3 regions of the Lysinibacillus sp. NPDC097279 genome follow, and region 2 is predicted to be linked to each of the others. Evidence: predicted binding sites of a transcription regulator. Region 2 holds the regulator's gene; each other region holds the start of a gene.

Region 1 (7,537 bases), on a different contig from region 2:
CAACGGCACCCCATGTTAAGCCACCGCCAAAACCGACAAGTACTAATAAATCATCATCTTTTATTTTACCTGCTTCAAGCTCTTCAACTAAAGAAATACCAATAGAAGCTGCTGATGTATTACCATATTTATGAATCGTTTTAGACATTTTTTCTGCTGGTAATGCTAAACGTTCACGTGCTGATTCCATAATACGAATGTTCGCTTGATGCGGAATTAAAAAATCAACATCCTCTTTTGTTAAACCAGCTTTATCTAATACATTCACTGCTGATTCACCCATTTGACGTACAGCAAACTTAAATACTTCACGACCGTTCATCGCAATTGTTTCCTGCTGTGTTAAATAAAGATGTTTACCGCCTGTGCCGTCTGCGCCAAGCTCAAATGATAAAATCCCTCTACCTTCTGAGACAGGCCCGACAATGGCAGCACTTGCTCCATCACCGAATAAGACTGCCGTATTACGATCTTCCCAATCAATGACTTTTGACAGCTTTTCAACACCTACTACTAAGACATATTTATAAGCGCTTGATTCTACGAATTGTTTTGCTGTCACTAAGCTATATATAAATCCTGCGCAAGCTGCTGCTTGGTCCATCGCTGCTGCATTTACAGCTCCAATTTGCTCTTGAACCATACATGCTACACTTGGAAATGTTTGATCTTGTGTTACAGTTGCTACTAGTATTAATCCTATTTCTTCAGGTGTAATACCTGCTTTTGCAATAGCATCTTTCGCAGCTGCAACTGCTAAATCTGAAGTTTCTTGATTATCTGCAGCGAAATGACGTTCTTCAATTCCTGTACGAGTTCGAATCCATTCATCCGAAGTGTCCATAATTTTTTCTAAGTCAAAATTCGTAACGACCTTTTCAGGAACGTATCTGCCTAAACCTAAAATACCTGCGTTCATATAGCAACCCCTCTGCTTTCTTACTATCAATTATTAGTAACTGGTCATAATTATAACTCATAATGAAGGAATGGTGCAAGGTGAATTAAAATTTAGTATACCATATTGAAGATAGTCGTCCCATCGACGGTAATAGTCCTAGTATCGCCGAATGAAGTCTCTTAATCGCCGATAAAACTTCTGTTATCGCCATTAGAACTCGCTCCTTCGCTGCTTAAACAATTCCGTTCTGTCAACAAGCTAAAATGTTGTGACAATATTGCCATAAATCACCGCTTGGAATGCGCCACTTTTTGATAAAAGGTTCTTTTTTTTTCGGCTTATGTTATGATATGATAATGTATATGTAATAAAAAAGTTCGGTTGAGGTGAAATTAATGCAATATATCGTAACGTTCATATGGTCATTCTTACTAGTTTCTATGTTAAACTACGTAGTAAGTGCTGTAATTGGAGTACCATTTGATTTCCAAACTGGTGCGATCCTTTCAGTTGTATTCTCTGTACTAATTTTTGTTATTGGCGCAATCATTCCAAACGAGCCAACACCAGAAGCTGCAGACCATCATTAATAAAAATCATAAAAAAAACCTGTCTCGCCTCATGCGAAACAGGTTTTTTTCTATTTATTATTTTTCAACTACACACTGGCCATTTTGCATTTTAATATGCAATGTTTCTCCTGGTAGCACTTCGCCACGCAGTAACTCCTTAGCAACTGCTGTTTCGATATACCGTTGCACAAAGCGTTTTAAAGGACGTGCACCAAACTGTGGATCTGCTCCATGCTCCACAACCCATTCAATTACGTCTTGATCAACATTTAACGTGATTTCCTGCTCAGCTACACGTTTTACAAGCTGCTCAACATATTTCCAAGCAATGGCTGTGAAATGTTCTTCAGATAACGCATGGAACATAATAATATCGTCCATTCGATTTAATAGCTCTGGCTTAAAGTGCTGGCGTAATGCGGCCATAACTAAATCCTCGACTCCAGCATCATCTTCTTGTGCTTCCATTAAATAGCTCGAGCCAATATTAGATGTTAAAATAATTACGGTATTTGTAAAGTTCACCATTCGTCCCTGACTATCTGTAATGCGACCATCATCTAAAATTTGCAATAAAATGTTCGCTACATCAGGATGAGCTTTTTCAATTTCATCAAGTAATACGACAGCATACGGATTACGACGAACGGCTTCCGTTAATTGACCTCCTTCTTCATAGCCAATGTAGCCTGGAGGTGCACCAACGAGACGAGATACGCTATGTTTCTCCATATACTCACTCATATCAATACGAATAAAATGCTCCTCAGAATCGAACAGCTGGGCAGCAAGTGCCTTAGCGAGCTCAGTTTTACCTACACCTGTTGGCCCTAGGAATAAGAAACTACCAATTGGGCGATGTGGGTCTTTAATGCCAGCTCGCGCGCGCCATACGGCTTCTGTAACAAGCTGAACAGCATTATCCTGCCCCACAACACGTTCATGTAATGTATCTTTTAAACGCAGTAATTTTTCACGTTCGCCTTCCACTAACTTAGTGACAGGAATACCAGTCCAACGAGATACAATTGAAGCAATCTCATCAGAAGTAACTTCCTCACGCAAAATACGTGTCTCACTACCTTTTTCTAAATGTTTTTCCATCTCTTGAAGCTCTTTTTCAAGGGCAGGAATTTTCCCATGTCGTAATTCAGCTGCTTTATTTAAATCATATTTACTTTCCGCTTCATCTAGATCACGACGGTATTTATCCAGTAATTCACGTTTTTTCTGGATGCCTTGCAATGCTTCTTTCTCTGCTTCCCATTGTTTACGCATACCTTCTGATGAATCTTTAAGTTTTGTTAACTCTTCTTGTAATTGCTCCAGACGTTTTTTACTAGCTTCATCTTTTTCCTTACGTAATGCTTGTTCTTCAATCTCTAATTGCATTATTCGACGAGTCACCGCATCTAATTCTTGTGGCATTGAATCGATTTCTGTACGGATCATTGCACATGCCTCATCTATTAAATCAATCGCTTTATCTGGTAAAAAACGCTCTGTAATATAGCGATTTGAAAGCTCAGCAGCCGCTACAATTGCCCGATCATGAATACGAACCGCATGATGCAGTTCAAAGCGTTCTTTTAAGCCACGTAATATAGAAACGGTATCTTCAATAGATGGTTCACGAACAAGCACTTGTTGGAAGCGACGTTCTAAAGCGGGATCTTTTTCAATATACATACGATATTCGTCTAGTGTAGTAGCACCTATACAGTGAAGCTCACCACGTGCAAGCATCGGTTTTAACATATTGCCAGCATCCATTGCTCCATCTGTTTTACCAGCACCAACAATCGTATGGATTTCATCGATAAATAAAATAATGCGCCCTTCAGATTCTTTCACTTCTTTTAATACGCCTTTTAATCGTTCTTCAAATTGACCACGATAACTTGCACCCGCTATTAATGCGCTCATATCAAGCTCGTACAATACGCACTCTTTTAATCCTTCTGGAACATCACCTTTTACAATACGTTGTGCTAACCCTTCGACAATGGCTGTTTTACCTACCCCTGGTTCACCGATTAACACTGGGTTATTTTTCGTTTTTCGTGTTAAAATTCGAATGACATTGCGAATTTCTTCATCACGTCCAATTACAGGGTCCATTTTGCCGTTTTTTACTTCTTCTACTAAGTTACGACCAAATTGCTCTAATGGTTTTTTATCATCAGTTTGTTGAAATTGCATTGTAGCACTCCTCTTCTCTTTTTATATCTTTACCCTAATTTAATTTCAATTAAAAGTTTGACCTTTTTTGACTAACTTTATTTTACAACAATCGACAAACCGTAGCAAAAAAAAAGCTCAAAAATTTTTTACTGAAAAATGGAAAATTACGTTATAATAGTGGTATGTTTCGTTGTTTTAATATATCGAAATGATTATCGTCATCCTTTTGTAATACAGGTAATTTCTATTACAAAAAGAAAGAGATGTGTTTGATATATGGTACTAATGGATAATATCCAAGAGAAAATGCATGCACTTTTTCAAAACAATGGTGTTTTTATTAAAGTGAATAAAGATAGTAAAATTTTCTTAGAAGGGGAACGAGCTAAAGAGATTTATTATATTAAAACAGGTGCTATTTCGATTAGCCAGGAAACCGAGAGTGGCAAGGAATTAACAATTCGAATTTGCGGTCCTGATAGTATAATTGGTGAAGGCTCATTATTTTGTAACCTTACTTATTTTTCGATGACAGCTAAAGTTTTAGAAACTTCAACGTTGTATGTGTTAAGTCGTAAATCATTAGAGCATCTATTAGTGGAGCAGCCACATTTAATGGTAGAGTATATGAAATGGTTGCAAACAGAAAATTTAAAATATCAAAGCCGATTACGTGATTTAGTGTTAAATGGTAAAAAAGGTGCTTTATTTTCAACATTAATTCGCCTTTCAAATACTTATGGCAAACCATTAGAAAATGAGTCCATTTTTATCGATTTTCCATTAACGAATTCAGAAATTGCGAATTTATGTGCTACAAGTAGAGAAATGATTAACCGTATGTTGAACGATCTAAAAAAGCATCACATTCTATCCTTCGAAAAAGGTTATATTACGATTCTTGATTTACAATATTTAAAAAATGAAATTGCCTGTGAAAATTGCCCATTACAAATTTGCCGTATAGACTGATTTATTAACGATAACGCGTCGTATGTAGGCCATTTGCGATTTCATTTTGACTACTTAACCTTCAGTGAGCTTAAGTAAAAAATAAATAAAAAATCCCCGCTTACAGTTATGTGCAAGCAGGGATTTTTTATTCATCTCGTTAGAATGCCAACTACTAACGGACACCTAATGCCATTTTCGCATAGCGAGACATTTTATCTTTAGACCATGGTGGATTCCATACAATATTTACATTTGTACTTTTCACCTCTGGTAGTTCACTCATAGCTGTATTTACTTGGTCAACAATAACTGGTCCCATTGGACAGCCCATTGACGTTAGTGTCATTGTAACTGTTGCTAACCCCTCGTCATCTAAATCTACATCATATACTAAACCTAAGTTGACGATATCAATTCCAAGCTCAGGGTCGATTACGTTTTCTAATGCACTTAACATGCTGTCTTTCATATCTTGATCCATCTGTATTTCTCCTTTCGTCACAGTGTTAACTTAATCATAGCAGATGCTTCTTATTATGCCAAATGCTGTGCAAGCCAATCAGTTGCCGCTAGCATACCTGTACGTGTTACAGTATGACCAGCATGTTTATCTGCAATAAATTTTAAGTTGCTCGGATTTTCATCGTAGTATGCACGTAATGATAAATAAAAGTCATACGTATCATTAAAAGGAACGGTTTTATCATGCTCACCATGCCAAAAGAATACTGGGCGGCCAGCGAATTGTTCTGGTGTTAAACTGATATCATATTTTGCGAGAAGTTCGTTCGTTTTTTGTACTTCTTGTTCAGACATCGGAAATTTCACACCGCTTTTAGCCATTTGTTGCAATTGATAGGCACCTAATTTAATAAAACCTGGGCCACCCATACATATTGCTGCCGTTTGAACCCAATCATAACGTTTTAGACAGCCAGATGTAACGATTGCACCCATCGAAGTGCCAGCCACACCAATTTTATTGTTAGCTAGTAATTGCTTATTCTTTAATTCTTTATATAATTGCTCTACTTCATGAATAGAATTTAAAACGATATCCCAAAAATGTAGATTCATTTGAGTCTCTGTTAATCCTTCACTGCGATCACCATGAAGTTTTGCATCTGGTAATAGGACACGCACCCCTTTATTTACTAACTGGTATGCATAATGTAAGTTATGTTCTTTTGCGCTCATAAAGCCGTGTAAGAAAATTACTACGGGGGTATTTTCATTCATATTATCTGTCGATATATGTAACAAAGGAATTTGTCCCCAAATTTCATTCTTTACTAACATTCTTGTCACTCCCAACTTTTGTCTAACCTTTTTTATGTTAGCAAACTTTTTTCAATGTGACAAAATTTTGACGTATGGATTACAAAGAGATACTATTCAAACATATAGGAAAGGGGCAACACGCAATGAAACCGCATTTAATCGTTTTAGATTTAGACGGTACGTTATTGACGGACCAACAACAAATTTCTTTAAAAACTAAAAAAACATTATTGCAGGCTAAGGAACAAGGGCATCAAGTGATGATTGCCACAGGTCGTCCTTACCGTGCAAGTGACATTTACTATCATGAGCTTGGTTTAACAACACCTATTGTTAATTTTAATGGTGCTTATGTCCACCATCCTAAAAATGCTGCTTGGCAAACAATGCATACACCGATTGACTTAAACGTTGTACGAGAGGTTGTCGATTCGGTAAATAGCTATGAATATGAAAATATTATCGCTGAAGTAAAGGATGACATATATGTGCATACAGAGGATGATCGGATACTAAACATTTTTAACATGGGGAATCCCAAAATTACGCTCGGTGATATTTCGACAAATCTATTAGTTAATCCCACGAGTCTACTAATTCAAGCTAACGAAACTAACTCAATGATTATACGTGACCATTTACAAGAAGTTCATGCGGAAGTGATTGAGCATCGTCGTTGGGGTGCTCCGCTTCACATTATTGAAATTGTCCGTCGTGGCTTAAATAAAGCTGTCGGAATTTCACATGTAGCTAAAGATTTAGGTATTCCGCGTGAGCGTATTATCGCCTTTGGTGATGAGGACAATGATCTAGAAATGATTGATTATGCTGGTATTGGCGTCGCTATGGGGAACGGAATCGCTAGCTTAAAAAACATTGCCAATGAAATTACAACGACGAATAACGATGATGGCATTGCTAAAATACTGATTGAGCGCTTAAAATTATCATAGATAAGTAGCTATTTCCATTTTTTCAGCCATTTAAAATTTGGACGAAGTATAGCATTACTAATAAATATAATTTTTTAGGAGGTTAAGATGATGAAAATTTTTACTGATAGTGGATGTGACTTACCGAAGTCTTACTACGAAGAGAATGATGTCATTCTACTTCCACTACGAGTACAAGTAAATAACAACGAATATGATGATGTCCTATCGATTGATTCTAAAGAAGTTTACGATGCTATCCGACAAGGCGCACATCCAAAAACTTCACAAGTTTCACCAGAACTTTTTTTAAAGCATTTTGAAGACCTTGCAAAAAGCGGAGAGCAAGGCATTTATATCGCCTTTTCATCTGAATTGTCAGGCACGTATAGTACAGCTGTAATGATTCGCAACCAAGTAATCGAGCAATATCCTACGTTAAAGCTAGCAATTATCGATTCAAAATGTGCCTCATTAGGTCATGGCTTAATCGTTCAAGAAGCCGTTCAACTACGTAAAGCTGGTACTTCGCTTGAGGAAATTGAAACAAAAGTCTCCTCACTCGCTTCACAGATGGAACATCTTTTTACAGTGGAAGATTTAGACTACCTTGCGAAAGGCGGTCGTGTTTCGAAGGCAAGTGCATTTCTTGGTGGGCTCCTTAGCATTAAGCCCATTTTAAATGTTGAGGATGGCAAACTTGTACCGATTGA
Region 2 (7,537 bases):
ACGTTTAGATTTATCCTGTGTATCTGCAACGAAGTTTAATCCTTGTTTAGTTGCCACAGCGATATCATCTGTTTGAGAGGAGATGACTAAAAGGGAAGCTGCTGTTTCCTCGCTTATCGCATTTAACTCCTCGGCAGTACTTTGAATTGTAGTAACAAGTGCATGTTTTGTTTGATCTGCCACACTACGTATACGGTCTTCTTCCTTCTCATATGCCTCAATAACGAGCTGCTGCTCGAAGTTAATGATTTTACAGAAGGCATTGATGGCACGTATAGCATCATGCTTTGAAATATCTAAATCATTTGCAAAGCTTGTAAAAGTCGAAGTGAGTGATTGGAATGAAGCGATATACCATTTTGATTGGAGTCCAATTCGAACATGTGTCTCAGCGATTGCTTTTCTTTCTTTGATGTAGTCGTCATTGATGTGACTCTCGAAAATATCGCTTAAATGCTTATGTAAAGTCACTTTTAAACGATCAATTTGGGATGTTCTATTAATAATATCTAGTAAGTTTTGACTTAAGCTAATCGCTGCATAAAATTGATCGACCATTTCAGGAATAACATTTTTTACTAAAGGTTGTAATTGTTTAATGATTGCTAAATCTTCAGTTGTTAAGTCTAATAACTGTAATTGTTTTTGTAGTTTAGGATAGTTTGAAACATCTAATTGTACATGTTGTTTAAATTCCTCAGGTGTAAGTGTAATTGAATAACCATAATTGTTCTTCTTTGTAAACCAACTCATTGTGTCTGCTCCATTCTTTATAAATCCATAATAATGATAGTAATTGAAGACTCTTTGTGTATTTATTGTTAGGTTTGTAAATTTGGTGAATATATGGTATTAAATCTATTCTACTATTTTTTGTACTATATTTGGTTAAAAATTTCCGATATTTCTATATTTTTTTATTATTTTTTTACTTAGGAAGCTGACATTAGTCGGATTACCTATGACACACTAATTTTTCATAGCATTAGGGCAATTTGAATTTCAAGTAGGAAACCTGTAAAATACGAACTGTTTAGTTTTACAAAAAAATGCATGTGAGATAAAAATAGTATTGAGGAGGTATTACATGGAGAAAAAGCGTTTTAAGTTTGTAATTCCTGTGATGGTAATTGTAGCAATTGGCTCTGTTTATATGTTAACTAAATATTATGCAGATGTACCAGATCTAAACCAACTATTAATAACGATTTGTGCAACGATAGTATCGGGTGTGCTCGCATACTTCTTATTCCCGCAACAAGGTGAAAATAAAGTGGATGATCGAGGTCCATATTAATCCATCATCGAGACATGTAAGTAGATCCTTAATTTTTTATATGTTAAAAATCCGCGTTTGCCTTCTGAGGGCAAAGCATGAGTCAGGCTATTTGCCTAAGCATTTCGCTGACCTTCGTGCCTTATTTCTCCTTAGAAGTTTGCGCGGATTTTTTTGAAAGCTAATAGGGTAGCTTAGTAGTTTATGGTTTAAATAGTTTGAACCAGCCTTTGTGTTTAAATAATGCTAACATAAATAGTCCAAGTAATAGCATAATACCAAGTACAATAAAGTAGCTGTAGCGCCCATGAAGTTCGGGCATATTATCGAAATTCATGCCGTAAACACCCGCAATAAATGTTAATGGGATAAAAATGGTGGAGACGATTGTCAACATCATCATAATGCCGTTCATACGGCTAGAGGTCATGGCCATATAACTATCGCGCATATCTGCTGTAAGCTCTCGATTAGATTCGACCATTTCTGTAAGCTTTGCTAAATGATCGTGGATATCACCGAAATAAGCTCTTTCCGATTTTTTCAGTGCAAAGCGATATGAGCTAAGTATTCGATACAATAAGTCACGCATTGGTAAAATAGTGCGTCGTAGATGGAGCAAATCACTACGGAATTCAAACACAATTTGCATTGCATTTACATTATTTTGATAAGTCAGTTCATCTTCAAGCGCATTTAAATGATCCTCGATTTTATATACAAGCGGGAAATAACTATCGACTATTTTATCGATTGTTTGATACGTCAGGAAAACGGCGCCTCGTTCCCAATACTTCGGCTGATCTTCTAAAAGCTTCTGAACCTTTTCAATTTCGGTTGTTTCGTTTTTGTGGAAAGTAACAATGAAATGGTCAGAAAGAAAAATATTTAATTCCTCAGCAATTAACGTTTCTTCATTTAATTTGTGAATAACGAAGAAATGATAGTCATCGTAAAAATCGAGTTTTGGTCGCTGTAGACGCATTAAGCAGTCTTCAATTGCAAGTGGATGAAAATGAAAAAATGTATCGAGCAAAAGTTCTTCTTCTGCAGTAGGGCAATTAAAATCTACCCAATACCACTCATAATCGTTTTGCTTAAGGTCTTCAAGTGGAAAGTCCTTAATTAATTGTTGATCTTTCGTCATGGCCATCGTGCGAATCACGGCAATCACCTCATATCTGTTTATCTCGTTTTAAGTACGTAAGAGGAGACATATCACCGTAAGATCATTACCTCATTTACTTATCGTACATTACTATATATTATAGGGATTCAAGTTGCTCTTTATAGCATATCCAACCGCCGAATAGTGTTGTAGCAAAAAACCTCGAAGGCTGTGAAAAACCTGCCTGTTGTAACAGCGTAACAATCGCCTCCTCACGCATAAATGAAAGTGAGCGGATAGATTGCTCCATAGTCGCTATTTCCGAGCTTGAAAGTTTTGTGTGCTGTTGCCAATATGCACGCCATAGGTCAAATTGAAGCTCTGTTTCAGCGGAGTTAAGTTGTCCGTATTTAGAAACAAGAACAAATGGTGCACCAGATTTTAAACGTTGTGCAATTTCTTTTAAGGTAGCAAGTTTCTCCTCGTAGGATTCAATAAAGTGGAGTACTAATATACAGCTCGCCGCATCAAAGTGCATTGCTGGAACCGATGCAGTTAGTATTGTGCCTTGTAGTAGAGAAATATCATTTGGTAATGATTGCAGACGGTTTTCTGCAATTTTCAACATTGCTTCAGACGGATCTATACCGACAAATGACCAATCGGGTCTATGCTCGGCTAACTGTATAATTTCATTACCACTACCTGAGCCTACAACTAAAAAACTTGCTTGCTCTTGCAGTGTGGATTGATAAAAAGCTTTCGTTAAACGTAGCATGGCATCGTAACTTGGTAATGTTCTTCGTATACCCTTTTCATATTCGTTCGCAAGCGTGTTATTAAATTCCATCTAGTATCACATACCTTTCAAAAAAGTTTTAAAAATTTAAGCAGCTTTTGAAACTATTTTGCGTATAGTTCCGTAAATAGAAGTATTAATCATAATGACACACCATAAAGGAAGGTTGATATATATGGAAACAAAATGGTCTAAGGTAATCATACATGCCAGTGCGTTTTTTGCGCCATTTTTAGTGCCGATTTTATTTTTCCTAATTAGTTCTGATGAAGAAGTGAAAAGTTTTTCGGTGCAAGCGCTATTGTTCCAAATCGTGATGGGCATATTGATTGTAATTGCTGGTATCCTATCATTTGTATTAATCGGTTTACCGTTCTTACTAATATTCATCGCTATGGTATACATCGTACCTATTATCGGAATCGTGAAGGCCTTTTCAGATGAACCTTGGCGTTACCCAATTGTTGGTCGCTGGGTATAATTTTTAACGACGCAAGTATATGCTATGAGCATATGCTTGCGTTTTTTCTTTAAGCAAAAAGGGTACATTATAGACAAGAACGAGTAATATTTTTAGCGGACAAGCATTTTCTTAGTAGTCCATGCGCTTTTTTACACACAACTAAAAGCACGTCATGATGAAGGCAATATGTCATATCCATGCGCTTTACACAAATCTTTGTGCGAAATAATTGCAATTATTTTCAAGCGTTTTGTATAATATACTCAAAGATAGTCAAAGATAGTCAAAGTCAGTGAGGTAAGCGAGGTGTATTCTTAAAGTGCGTAATATTTCAGACATCATAGAAGGCTACTTAAAGCAAGTACTTGAATTAGGTGGAGAAGGGCATATTGAAATCAAACGTAGTGAAATTGCTGATAAATTTCAATGTGTGCCCTCACAAATAAATTATGTAATCAATACAAGATTTACAGCCGAGCGGGGTTACCTCGTTGAAAGTAAACGGGGTGGCGGTGGATACATTCGTATTTTACGTGTCCGTGCAAACTCACAAATTGATCTAATAGATGATGTGCTCTTGCAAATTGAAGGAGGAGCCTCGCAAACGGTTGCAGAAGGTTTAGTATATCGTTTAATTGACGAGCAGGTAATTTCAAAGCGAGAAGCGAAATTAATGTTAGCAGCGGTTGATCGTTCGACTTTAGATTTACAACTACCTTTACGGGATAGCATTCGTGCGAAAATTTTGCGAGCGATGTTAACAACCATTAAATATGAAAAGCAAAAATAAAGAGGTGATGGAAATGATTTGCGAACATTGCAAGCAGCGCAATGCAACAGTAACTGTGACACAAGTACAAAGTGGGCAGAAGGTGGAACACCATTATTGCGATGTCTGTGCCTCACAGTTCCATCCGTTCCATGCAGAGTTTAAACAAGAGCCTGTATCGATTCAACAATTATTATCCAACTGGTTTGGCTCACCTACATGGCAAAAAGTCGGTGAAAAACAGCAAGCGCCACCTCAGCAACAAACATGTCCACAATGTGGATTTACGTATAAGCGATTTTTGAAAGAGGGTAAATTCGGTTGCCCTAGTTGTTATGACACATTTAGCGAGCATTTGCCAAAGCTGTTTAATCGAATTCAAGCTGGACCGCAGCATATCGGTAAAATGCCTGGTGCTCAAAACAATGTTTTTGTCATTAAAAAACAGATTGAAGATATTCGGAAACGCATGAAGGATGCGGTGGACGAGGAGCAATTTGAGGAAGCGGCGAAGCTTCGTGACAAGGCAAAAGATCTTGAGCAGCAGCTACAATTCGAAGGTGGTGATGTGTCATGATGATTGAATCGTTTTTAGAGCGTGCTACACCTGCATGGATGGATATGGAGGATGACTATTCAGATATTGTCATTAGTACACGCATCCGCCTTGCTAGAAACTTAGATGGGTTTCGTTTTCCTTTAGTGTTTTCGGAAAACGAGGCTTTACAGGTAGAGCAAGCTGTCACCCACGCAATACAGGACAGTTCCAAGCTTCAAGAAAGATATTCTTACTTTTCTATAAAAGATTTAACAACGTTACAACGACAAATTTTAGTTGAAAAGCATTTAATTAGTCCGCAGCTAGCAAAAAAAGAGCAAGTCGGCGCAATGTTGTTATCTGAGGATGAATCTATTTGTATTATGGTGAACGAAGAAGACCATTTACGCATTCAATGTATGACGGCAAGTTTTCAACTTCAGAAGGCATATGAGCAAGCAAATAAGATTGATCGAGCCCTAGAAGGAGCCTTGCCGTATGCGTTTCGTGATACTTTTGGATATTTAACAAGTTGTCCTACAAATATCGGCACGGGATTACGAGCTTCTGTTATGATGCACCTTCCTGCGCTTACATTGACAGGTCAGATGAACCAAATCATCAATGCAATGACTCGTTTAGGGATGACCGTTAGGGGTATATACGGTGAAGGTAGTGAGAATCTTGGAAATATTTATCAAGTGTCGAATCAGATTACATTAGGAAAAACAGAAGAAGACATTTTAGCAGACATCCAAAGTGTTGCAGAAAAAATTATTCAAAAAGAACGACAAGCAAGAAGTAAGCTAATGGAAAAAGCGGAACTTGCATTAGAAGATCGTGTATACAGAGCTTTAGGAACACTAACGCATGCTCGAATTTTAACAAGTGAAGAAGCTGCTACTTGCATATCGAATGTGCGTTTAGGGGTCGATTTGCAGATGATTGATAATATTAAAGCAACCTCTTTAAACGAGTGTGTTGTCAGCATGCAGCCAGGATTTCTACAGCACTATGCAGGAGAGGTTTTACCGCCTGCTGAGCGAGACAGAGCAAGAGCAAAAATGCTGCGAGAGGCATTATTTTTAGAAGTTAAGAGTAAGCCTATTATAGGGGGAAAAGGAGAGGATTCATATGATGTTTAATCGTTTTACACAACGCGCACAAAAAGTATTACAGCTTGCACAGGAAGAGGCAATTCGTTGGAAGCACGAATCAATAGGAACAGAGCATATTCTTTTAGGGCTTATTCGTGAAGGCGGTGGTATAGCTGCGAAAGCATTAGAAGCCATCGATATTAGCCCTCAAATGATTGAAGCAGGTATTGAAGAGCTAGTCGGTAAAGGAACTGAGGATGTTGGACCAATCGTTCACTACACGCCTCGTGCGAAGAAAGTTATTGAATTATCGGTTGATGAGTCGCGTAAATTAGGTCATTCCTATATTGGCACAGAACATTTACTATTAGCGCTTATTCGTGAAGGCGAAGGGGTAGCTGCTCGTGTCTTAAACAATGCTGGTGTGGGCTTAAACAAAGCTCGTCAGCAAGTATTATTGTTGTTAGGTAATAATGACAATGCACAATCTGGACAACAGGCTACACAGGCTGCAAATACGCCTACATTGGATAGCTTAGCACGTGATTTAACACAGATTGCTCGTGAAGGTTCACTAGACCCTGTTATTGGTCGAAGTAAAGAAATTACCCGTGTAATTGAAGTGCTATCACGTCGTACGAAAAACAACCCTGTGCTTATTGGTGAACCAGGGGTAGGTAAAACGGCAATAGCAGAAGGCTTAGCGCAACAAATTATTAACAACGAGGTACCAGAAATTCTCCGCGACAAACGTGTTATGACGCTTGATATGGGGACAGTTGTTGCGGGTACTAAATATCGTGGTGAATTTGAGGATCGTTTGAAAAAGGTAATGGATGAAATTCGCCAAGCAGGCAATGTCATTTTATTCATTGATGAATTACACACGCTTATCGGTGCAGGTGGGGCAGAAGGTGCCATTGACGCTTCTAACATTTTAAAACCATCTTTAGCACGCGGTGAATTGCAATGTATTGGTGCGACAACATTAGATGAGTACCGCAAATACATTGAAAAAGATGCAGCTTTAGAGCGTCGTTTCCAGCCTATTCAAGTTGATGAGCCGACAGTTGAAGAAGCTATTCAAATTATTCACGGCTTACGTGATCGCTATGAGGCGCATCACCGTGTGAAAATTACAGATGAAGCAATTGAGGCAGCGGCAAAAATGGGTGATCGTTATATTTCAGACCGCTTCCTGCCTGATAAAGCCATCGACTTAATTGATGAGGCTGGTTCAAAAGTACGCTTACGTTCATTCGCAGTGCCACCAAATTTAAAGGCATTGGAAGATAAACTTGAAAATGTGCGCTCTGAGAAAAATGCGGCTGTATCTGGTCAAGAATTTGAAAAGGCTGCGTCTTTAAGAGATACAGAGCAAAAGCTAAAAGACGAAATCGAAACAACGCGTAAAACATGGAAAGAAGAACAAGGTAAAGCCGAATCAAAAGTAACGGTAGACGATGTGGCAGCTGTCGTGTCGATGT
Region 3 (7,537 bases), on a different contig from region 2:
CAATCATTGTCATTCCTTCAATCGCTAGATTTTTCATAACATCTAATACTTCTTTCACCATTTCTGGATCTAATGCGGAAGTTGGCTCATCAAATAAAATAGCTTTAGGTTTCATCGCTAATGCTCTTGCAATCGCTACACGTTGCTGTTGTCCACCTGAAAGTTGCTCAGGATAATTGTAAGCCTTACTATCTAGCCCGACCTTTTGCAGTAACTCATGCCCTAGTTTCTCTGCATCTGCACGGTTCATTTTGCGAATTTGCATTGGTGCCATTGTTACATTATCAATGACATTCATGTGAGGGAACAAATTAAATTGTTGGAATACCATTCCGACCTCTGCTCGAATAGCATTGATATTCGTTTTTGGTCCATTTACCTTCACATTCTCTATATAAATTGCACCATCTGTCACTTCTTCTAGCATATTTATGCAACGTAAAAAAGTACTTTTTCCTGATCCTGAAGGTCCAATAACACAGACAACTTGCTTTTCATGTATTTCATAATCAATGCCCTTTAATACTTCCAGTTTTCCGAAGTATTTGTGTAAGTTTTCAATTCTAATCATCTTGCTTCTCTCCCTTCCGCTTTACGAGGGATATAGCTGTTGCTGAATCGTTTTTCAATAAACGCGACTACCTTTGTCACAACATATGTTAAAACTAAGTATAGCAATGCGGCTACAATATAAGGTTCCCAGAAACGGAAGCTCGCACCTGCCACAACTTTACTTGCATATAAAATATCTGGCGCTGCAATAACCGTTACTAAAGATGAGTCTTTTAATAATGCAATAAATTCATTGCCAAGTGGTGGAATCATTCGTCTGAAAGCCTGTGGTAAAATAACTTTTTTCATCGCTTGATTGTGTGTTAGGCCAAGAGAACGCGCTGCCTCCATTTGTCCTTTATCAATGCTTTGAATTCCCGCACGGAATATTTCTGCATTATAGGCTGCACAGTTTAATACAAGCGCAGTTATACCTGACACCATATATCCTAATGAATGGCCAAAAATCGTTGGAATCACCGCTAAATGAATTAATAAAATTTGCACTAGCATTGGTGTCCCACGGAATAAATCGACATATAGTTTACATGGCCAGTAAATAAACTTATTTTTAGATACTTTCCCTAAACCTAATAGTAAGCCTAAAATTATACCACCAAAATAACCACTGAGTGTTAAGATGATTGTTATACCAATACCACGGATAAACATATCACGGTAGTTCCAAACTATGTCCCAGCGTAAATCAAAGATGTCCATTAGAACCCCTACTTTCCCTATCAATTTCTCTATTAAATACGCTAATAAATCAAATGAGCCGCTAGCATGATTAGGCTAACGGCATCATCCATTACTTAAAGTCCTTACCAGTAATTTCTTTTAATTTACCATTGTCTTTAATTTTTTGTAGACCTTCATTCAATAGGTTTAATAATTCCGTATTACCTTTTTTCACCATAAAGCCGTAGTATTCTTTTTCAAATGCATCATCTTCAACTACTTTAAGTTTTGCTTTTGGGTTAGCTTTAATATATTCATAAATAACTGCATTATCACCAATTGTTGCATCAACGTTCCCATTTAACATTTCTTGAATAGCAACAGGTTGGCTTTCAAATGCCATAATGTTTGTGCTTGCATCACCTTGTAATTTTTTTGCAGCCATATGACCAGTGGCATTTATTTGCACTGAAATCTTTTTATCTTTTAAATCTGCTAATGACGTAATATCTGAATCCTCTTTAACTACGATTAATAATTGAGATTCATAGTATGGCTCTGTAAAATCAAATGACGCCTTACGTTCTTCATTAATCGTAATCCCCGATGCACCGATGTGTGTTTCACCATTTTTAATTGTTTGGAATACAGGTTCCCACCCGATGTTTTCCCATTCCACTTTAAAGCCCATTTCATCTGCAATCGCTTGCAAAATATCGACATCTAATCCTACAATATTCCCTTTATCGTCAATCGACTCAAATGGTGCAAAAGTAGCCTCTGTACCTACCTTATAAACTTTGTCCTTACCGCCACCATCAGAAACTGCGTCACCAGAAGATGCATCTTCTTTTGCACCACAGCCTACTAGTACTAGCGTAAATGCTGCTACAACCATTAATAACGTCCAAAAACGTTTTTTCATAGTTTTTCCCCCTATACGATTAATATTTTCCGACTAATTCAATTTTATCAATTCGGAAATGTTAGACTATTAGGTCAATTATAGTGTCAATAGAGGGGATATACAATACGATTTCGTATAAAAGTGATTATTTTTTCATAATAATTAATTTTATAATACAAAACGTAGAGAAATTATGTAATAAAAACAATATCTATGTCTGAAAATGTATACTTATGCAATATTAAGATGATTTTTATGCTAAATTTAGATATTTTTGACCACAAAAAAAGAATCCCCTCAGATAGGATTCTTCTTTTGTGCTAGCAATGCTAGCTTCACGATCAGTATGTTCACTAAAAAACTTTTTGGAGTTATTGCTTTTGATGGTTTAGAAAGGAATCATAATGGGAATAATGCCTACGGGACAGATTTCCACCATATTCCTCTCTTTCTCCATTAAGCAGGCTGCTAAGCAACTTAATAGGAGAATCGAGCTATAAAAGTAAATCAATTCATCAGTAGATGGCGCCCTCGGAGGGAATCGAACCCCCAGTGCAAGAACCGGAATCTTACGTGTTATCCATTACACCACGAGGGCAATTGAACATAAAAAAAAAGTACTCACTCTTAGGCTTTACGGTAAAGCATCATGTAGATAACCCTCATTGTAGAAGCATACCTGCAAAATAGTGTACTGTACTTTAACTTACGACCTTTCCATTATACAAACCTATTGTCCACAATTCAACTATTATTTAAAATTTTTATTAGGGATTTTATTTCTTAATATCAGCGTTAATATTTGACCTTCCCTGACTATAATGTGTATGATAAGGTTACAACTGAAATATAATGGATGATTTCAGTAAAAGTATTCGAATTTAGCTTTTTAAGGAGGATTTAACATGAATTTAATTCCTACAGTTATTGAACAAACAAGTCGTGGTGAGCGTGCTTATGACATTTATTCACGACTACTAAAAGACCGTATTATCCTATTAGGAAGTGCAATTGATGACAACGTTGCAAACTCAATCGTTGCGCAGCTTCTATTTTTAGAAGCAGAAGATCCAGATAAAGACATTTCTCTTTACATTAACTCACCAGGTGGTTCTATTACAGCTGGTATGGCAATCTACGATACAATGCAATTCATCAAGCCAAAAGTACAAACAATTTGTATTGGTATGGCTGCATCAATGGGTGCGTTCCTACTTGCTGCTGGTGAACCTGGTAAACGCTATGCGTTACCAAATGCAGAAGTAATGATTCACCAACCACTTGGCGGTGCACAAGGTCAAGCGACTGAAATTGAAATTGCTGCAAAACGCATTTTATTCCTTCGTGAAAAATTAAATGGTATTTTATCTGAACGTACTGGTCAGCCACTAGAAGTCATCTCACGAGATACTGATCGTGATAACTTCATGACAGCTGAACGTGCTAAAGAGTACGGCTTAATCGACCACATTTTTGTACGTAACGAACGTTAATTAGAAAAACCCGCTAAGTCCAGATGACTTAGCGGGTTTTTTATGTGTGTCAGGCACTTAAACAATTCCGAATCTTTCGAATTGCACTAGTGACTGGCACTCATAGCCCGCGGAAAGCAACGGCGATGATGCTAAAAACCCTCTAAGTCCAGGTGACTTAGAGGGTTTTTTATTTAGTCTTCTTTTTCAATAAGAGCAGCTAATGATGTAACCGCTTGCTCTGCATCGCTACCTTCACTGCTTAAAACAACCTTCGTACCTTTAGCAATCGCTAAGCTCATTACACCCATAATGGATTTGGCATTTACTTTTTTCTCATCTTTTTCAAGAAAAATATCAGCACTAAAACGATTTGCTTCCTGTACAAACAAAGCCGCTTGTCTAGCTTGAAGTCCTAATTTTAATTTTACCTGGACTGTTTTCTCAGTCATTCGCAATTCTCTCCTTCACTACCGTTCGTCTCTTAGTTTTATATTACCGCACTTTACAGCAGAAGAACAATAAGCGATTGCACTTGCTTTCTGTCTTTTGTATGAAAGCTTAACCGCCTATTTTTTCACCTCTTCTTAGTGCATCTGCTATTTCATCTATTTTACGCAATCGATGATTAACGCCTGATTTGCTAACCGTTCCACTTGATACCATTTCACCAAGTTCTTTTAACGTCACATCTTGATATTCCACACGTAAGCGTGCAATTTCACGAAGCTTTTCAGGCAACTGATCCAGCCCTACTGAATTTTCAATAAAGCGAATATTTTCTACCTGGCGCAGTGCAGCACCGATTGTTTTATTCAAGTTTGCTGTTTCACAGTTTACAATACGATTAACACTATTTCGCATATCGCGTAGTATGCGAACATCTTCAAATTTCATCATCGCTTGATGAGCTCCGACAATGTTTAAAAAATCGGAAATCTTTTCCGCTTCTTTTAAGTATGTCACAAAGCCCTTCTTTCGTTCAATTGTTTTTGCATTTAACTCAAATTCATTCATTAAATCCATTAATGCTTCACCGTGTTCTTTATACAAAGAATAAATTTCTAAGTGATAGGCAGACGTTTCTGGGTTATTTACCGAGCCACCTGCTAAAAATGCTCCACGTAAGTAAGCTCTTTTATGGCCACTCTTTTTTATAAGCTCTTTAGAAATTGTGTGATTGAATTGGAAATCATCCGATATTATCGCTAAATCAATAAGTAACTCCCGCGCCCCTTCTCGCACACGACATATATACACGTTATTTTTTTTCAAACGCATTTTCTTACGTACAAGTAGCTCTACGTTATATGGATACAACTTCTTCATAATAGTGTAAAGCCTTCTTGCAATCGCAGCATTTTCGGTTTGTACGTCTAAACTAAGTTGCTTGTTTGCAAAAGATAATGAACCATTCATACGAATTAATGCAGATACTTCTGCTTTCATACAATAATCGTCCGCTTCTACTTGCGTCAGCTCTTTTTTCGTTTCTGAAGCAAATGACATATTACGCCCTCCTTTCGACCTTTATTTCTATGTATATGTTCATCTTACCATATACAACAAGCATTCTTTAGGACTCTATTGTTGGCTTCCTTACTTTTTCGGTAAGATTTTTGCATAATCCACAAGCCATTGTGCCACATTTGCAGCATTATGGCGCACTGTCCCATCTGGTCGAATGGTTGCAATATCACGTTTAATAACCTCTAATCCCATACTTTCAAGCTTTCCAACATCAAATGTTACGGGTTCCGCACATTCTTCTTTATAAAGCTCTTTAACAGGATGTGGAAGTTGTTCATCATTTACTAAAATAGCATCAATAAAGGAATGTCCAACATGCTTGTGAATTGCCTCAACATGGTCACCTGCTGTATAAGAAATGGTCTCCCCTTTTTGGGTCATTAAATTACATACATAAATTTTTCGTCCCTTTGCTCTAACTACAGCTTCTCCAATTTCTTTTACTAGCAAATTAGGAATAATACTTGTATATAAGCTACCAGGTCCTATTAAAATATAGTCAGCACGATTAATTGCGCGTATTGCTTCTGGTAACGGCTGCACATTTTCAGGCACTAAAAAAACGCGGTCAATGCGCTTTCCAGCAGTAGGAATTTTCGACTCACCTTGAATTACTGCCCCATCTTCTAGTTCGGCATTTAAAGTAATTTTTTTATTAGCAGCTGGAATTACTCGACCATGTACTTTTAAAACTTTTCCCATTTCGCTAATAGCATGGCTAAAATCTCCAGTAATATCGGTTAAGGCCGTTAACATTAAATTGCCAAGAGAATGACCATTTAAATCTTCTGATACGGAAAAACGATATTGAAACATTTGCTCAACGAGTGGTTCCACATCCGATAATGCCGCAATGACATTACGAACATCACCAGGCGGGGGGATATCATAATCATCACGTAAACGTCCTGAGGAACCACCATCATCCGCAACTGTTACGATTGCAGTGATATCAAACGGGTGATGCTTTAAACCACGTAGTAACGTAGAAAGGCCAGTACCACCACCTATTACAACTAGCCTTGTATGCTTTTTCCCCATTCACTCAATCCTTTCTTCGATTGATGTCACGGTGCGATATCACAGCATTTTCTTTTTTGGCCAAGCAAGCGCCAAAATATTCTGCTAAAGTCACCGAACGATGCTGTCCTCCTGTACAACCAAAAGCAATGACAAGTTGCGATTTCCCCTCTTGTTTATAAAGCGGTATCATAAATTCAAACAAATCCGTTAGTTTCTGAATTAGGATTTGTGTATCCTCTAACGCTAATACATAAGAAGAGACTTCTGTTTGTAAACCAGTTTTAGGGCGCAATTCCTCTACATAATAAGGATTTTTTAAAAAGCGCACATCAAATACTAAGTCTGCATCAATTGGCATACCGTGTTTATATCCAAAGGACATAATATTAACTGAAAAAGTATGATCTGCATCACTTGCAAATTCTTTCACGATTTTCTCACGTAACTCTTTTGGTTTCATATTTGACGTATTATAAACGAAATTAGCGCGGCCTTTTACTTCTGATAGCAGTACGCGTTCTTGTTTAATGCCATCAAGCGGTAAACCAGTTACAGCTAATGGATGTGCACGTCTCGTTTCCTTATAACGTCTCACAAGCGTTGCATCATCTGCATCTAAAAATAAAATGCGGACAACGATATCGCCTTCTTTTAATATATGGTCGAGCGCTCCAATTAGCGAATCAAAAAAGTTGCCGCCACGCATATCCATGACAGCTGCAATACGTGTTATATTTTTACCTGAATCTCTAAGTAAAGTTAAAAAAGTCGTGAGTAACGCTGGTGGTAAATTATCAATACAGTAATACCCTAAATCCTCAAAGCTTTGAATAGCTACTGTCTTTCCAGCTCCAGACATTCCTGTAATAATGACCAATTCATGTGTACATTGTTGACTTTCAACCACCACTGTCATGCAGCTCCTTTATTGTTCTATTGATATTTGTATTTTCTCATGAAGCAATTCAAAATCTTTCGTGTATTCAAATGTGCCGTATTGAATGCCTGATTGGGAAATCGCAAATAGTAAATTCGTTCGATCACCTTCAGCCATCGGCAAATGTTTTAAATCCCCAACTGGGTGCCATGCAAGCTTACCTTCTCTTGTTTCTTCGAATGGAACGCCTTCAATATCTTTCGCCATAAACGTATATAGCATCCATTCATCCACCTTAACGTTATCTTCCTTAATAATCATCGTATATACACCTTTTAGATGCGCGTTCAATGGGATGACATTTGTTTCTTCCTGAAACTCACGTAAAGCAGCCTCATAAATCGACTCACCGCTTTCCATTTTTCCGCCAGGTGCTACATACCAGCCTCGTCTCGGCTTTTGAAGTAATAATACTTGGCCGTCTTTTACGGCAAT

What was found. The regulator CtsR, encoded in region 2, represses protease genes until heat stress. The targets are predictions, from matches to a motif close to ATGGTCAATAAAGGTCAAACA.
Region 1: a site for CtsR is predicted at 3,730-3,750, ahead of ACIQ1H_RS20885 (ATP-dependent Clp protease ATP-binding subunit). Genes of this name have one in related genera too.
Region 3: a site for CtsR is predicted at 2,940-2,960, ahead of clpP (ATP-dependent Clp endopeptidase proteolytic subunit ClpP). Genes of this name have one in related genera too.

What each region holds. Positions count from the first base shown of each region.
Region 1 covers NZ_JBIWDA010000008.1:38,056-45,592, reverse strand. The annotation lists gene ACIQ1H_RS20895 (beta-ketoacyl-ACP synthase III) at 1-919, opposite strand, end outside; gene ACIQ1H_RS20890 (YjzD family protein) at 1,297-1,491, shown strand; gene ACIQ1H_RS20885 (ATP-dependent Clp protease ATP-binding subunit) at 1,549-3,675, opposite strand; gene ACIQ1H_RS20880 (Crp/Fnr family transcriptional regulator) at 3,934-4,629, shown strand; gene ACIQ1H_RS20875 (metal-sulfur cluster assembly factor) at 4,784-5,092, opposite strand; gene ACIQ1H_RS20870 (serine aminopeptidase domain-containing protein) at 5,146-5,910, opposite strand; gene ACIQ1H_RS20865 (Cof-type HAD-IIB family hydrolase) at 6,036-6,845, shown strand; gene ACIQ1H_RS20860 (DegV family protein) at 6,936-7,537, shown strand, end outside.
Region 2 covers NZ_JBIWDA010000006.1:62,813-70,349, reverse strand. The annotation lists gene ACIQ1H_RS23035 (methyl-accepting chemotaxis protein) at 1-249, opposite strand, end outside; partial or broken gene ACIQ1H_RS23030 (protoglobin family protein) at 256-753, opposite strand; gene ACIQ1H_RS19450 (hypothetical protein) at 1,088-1,297, shown strand; gene corA (magnesium/cobalt transporter CorA) at 1,479-2,441, opposite strand; gene ACIQ1H_RS19440 (class I SAM-dependent methyltransferase) at 2,542-3,234, opposite strand; gene ACIQ1H_RS19435 (DUF4870 domain-containing protein) at 3,359-3,664, shown strand; gene ACIQ1H_RS19430 (CtsR family transcriptional regulator) at 3,966-4,436, shown strand; gene ACIQ1H_RS19425 (UvrB/UvrC motif-containing protein) at 4,450-4,992, shown strand; gene mcsB (protein-arginine kinase McsB) at 4,989-6,098, shown strand; gene ACIQ1H_RS19415 (ATP-dependent Clp protease ATP-binding subunit) at 6,088-7,537, shown strand, end outside.
Region 3 covers NZ_JBIWDA010000004.1:262,827-270,363, forward strand. The annotation lists gene ACIQ1H_RS17215 (amino acid ABC transporter ATP-binding protein) at 1-571, opposite strand, end outside; gene ACIQ1H_RS17220 (amino acid ABC transporter permease) at 568-1,272, opposite strand; gene ACIQ1H_RS17225 (basic amino acid ABC transporter substrate-binding protein) at 1,364-2,158, opposite strand; tRNA gene ACIQ1H_RS17230 (tRNA-Arg) at 2,664-2,738, opposite strand; gene clpP (ATP-dependent Clp endopeptidase proteolytic subunit ClpP) at 3,046-3,633, shown strand; gene ACIQ1H_RS17240 (HPr family phosphocarrier protein) at 3,807-4,064, opposite strand; gene whiA (DNA-binding protein WhiA) at 4,174-5,121, opposite strand; gene ACIQ1H_RS17250 (gluconeogenesis factor YvcK family protein) at 5,212-6,183, opposite strand; gene rapZ (RNase adapter RapZ) at 6,188-7,081, opposite strand; gene ACIQ1H_RS17260 (NUDIX domain-containing protein) at 7,091-7,537, opposite strand, start outside.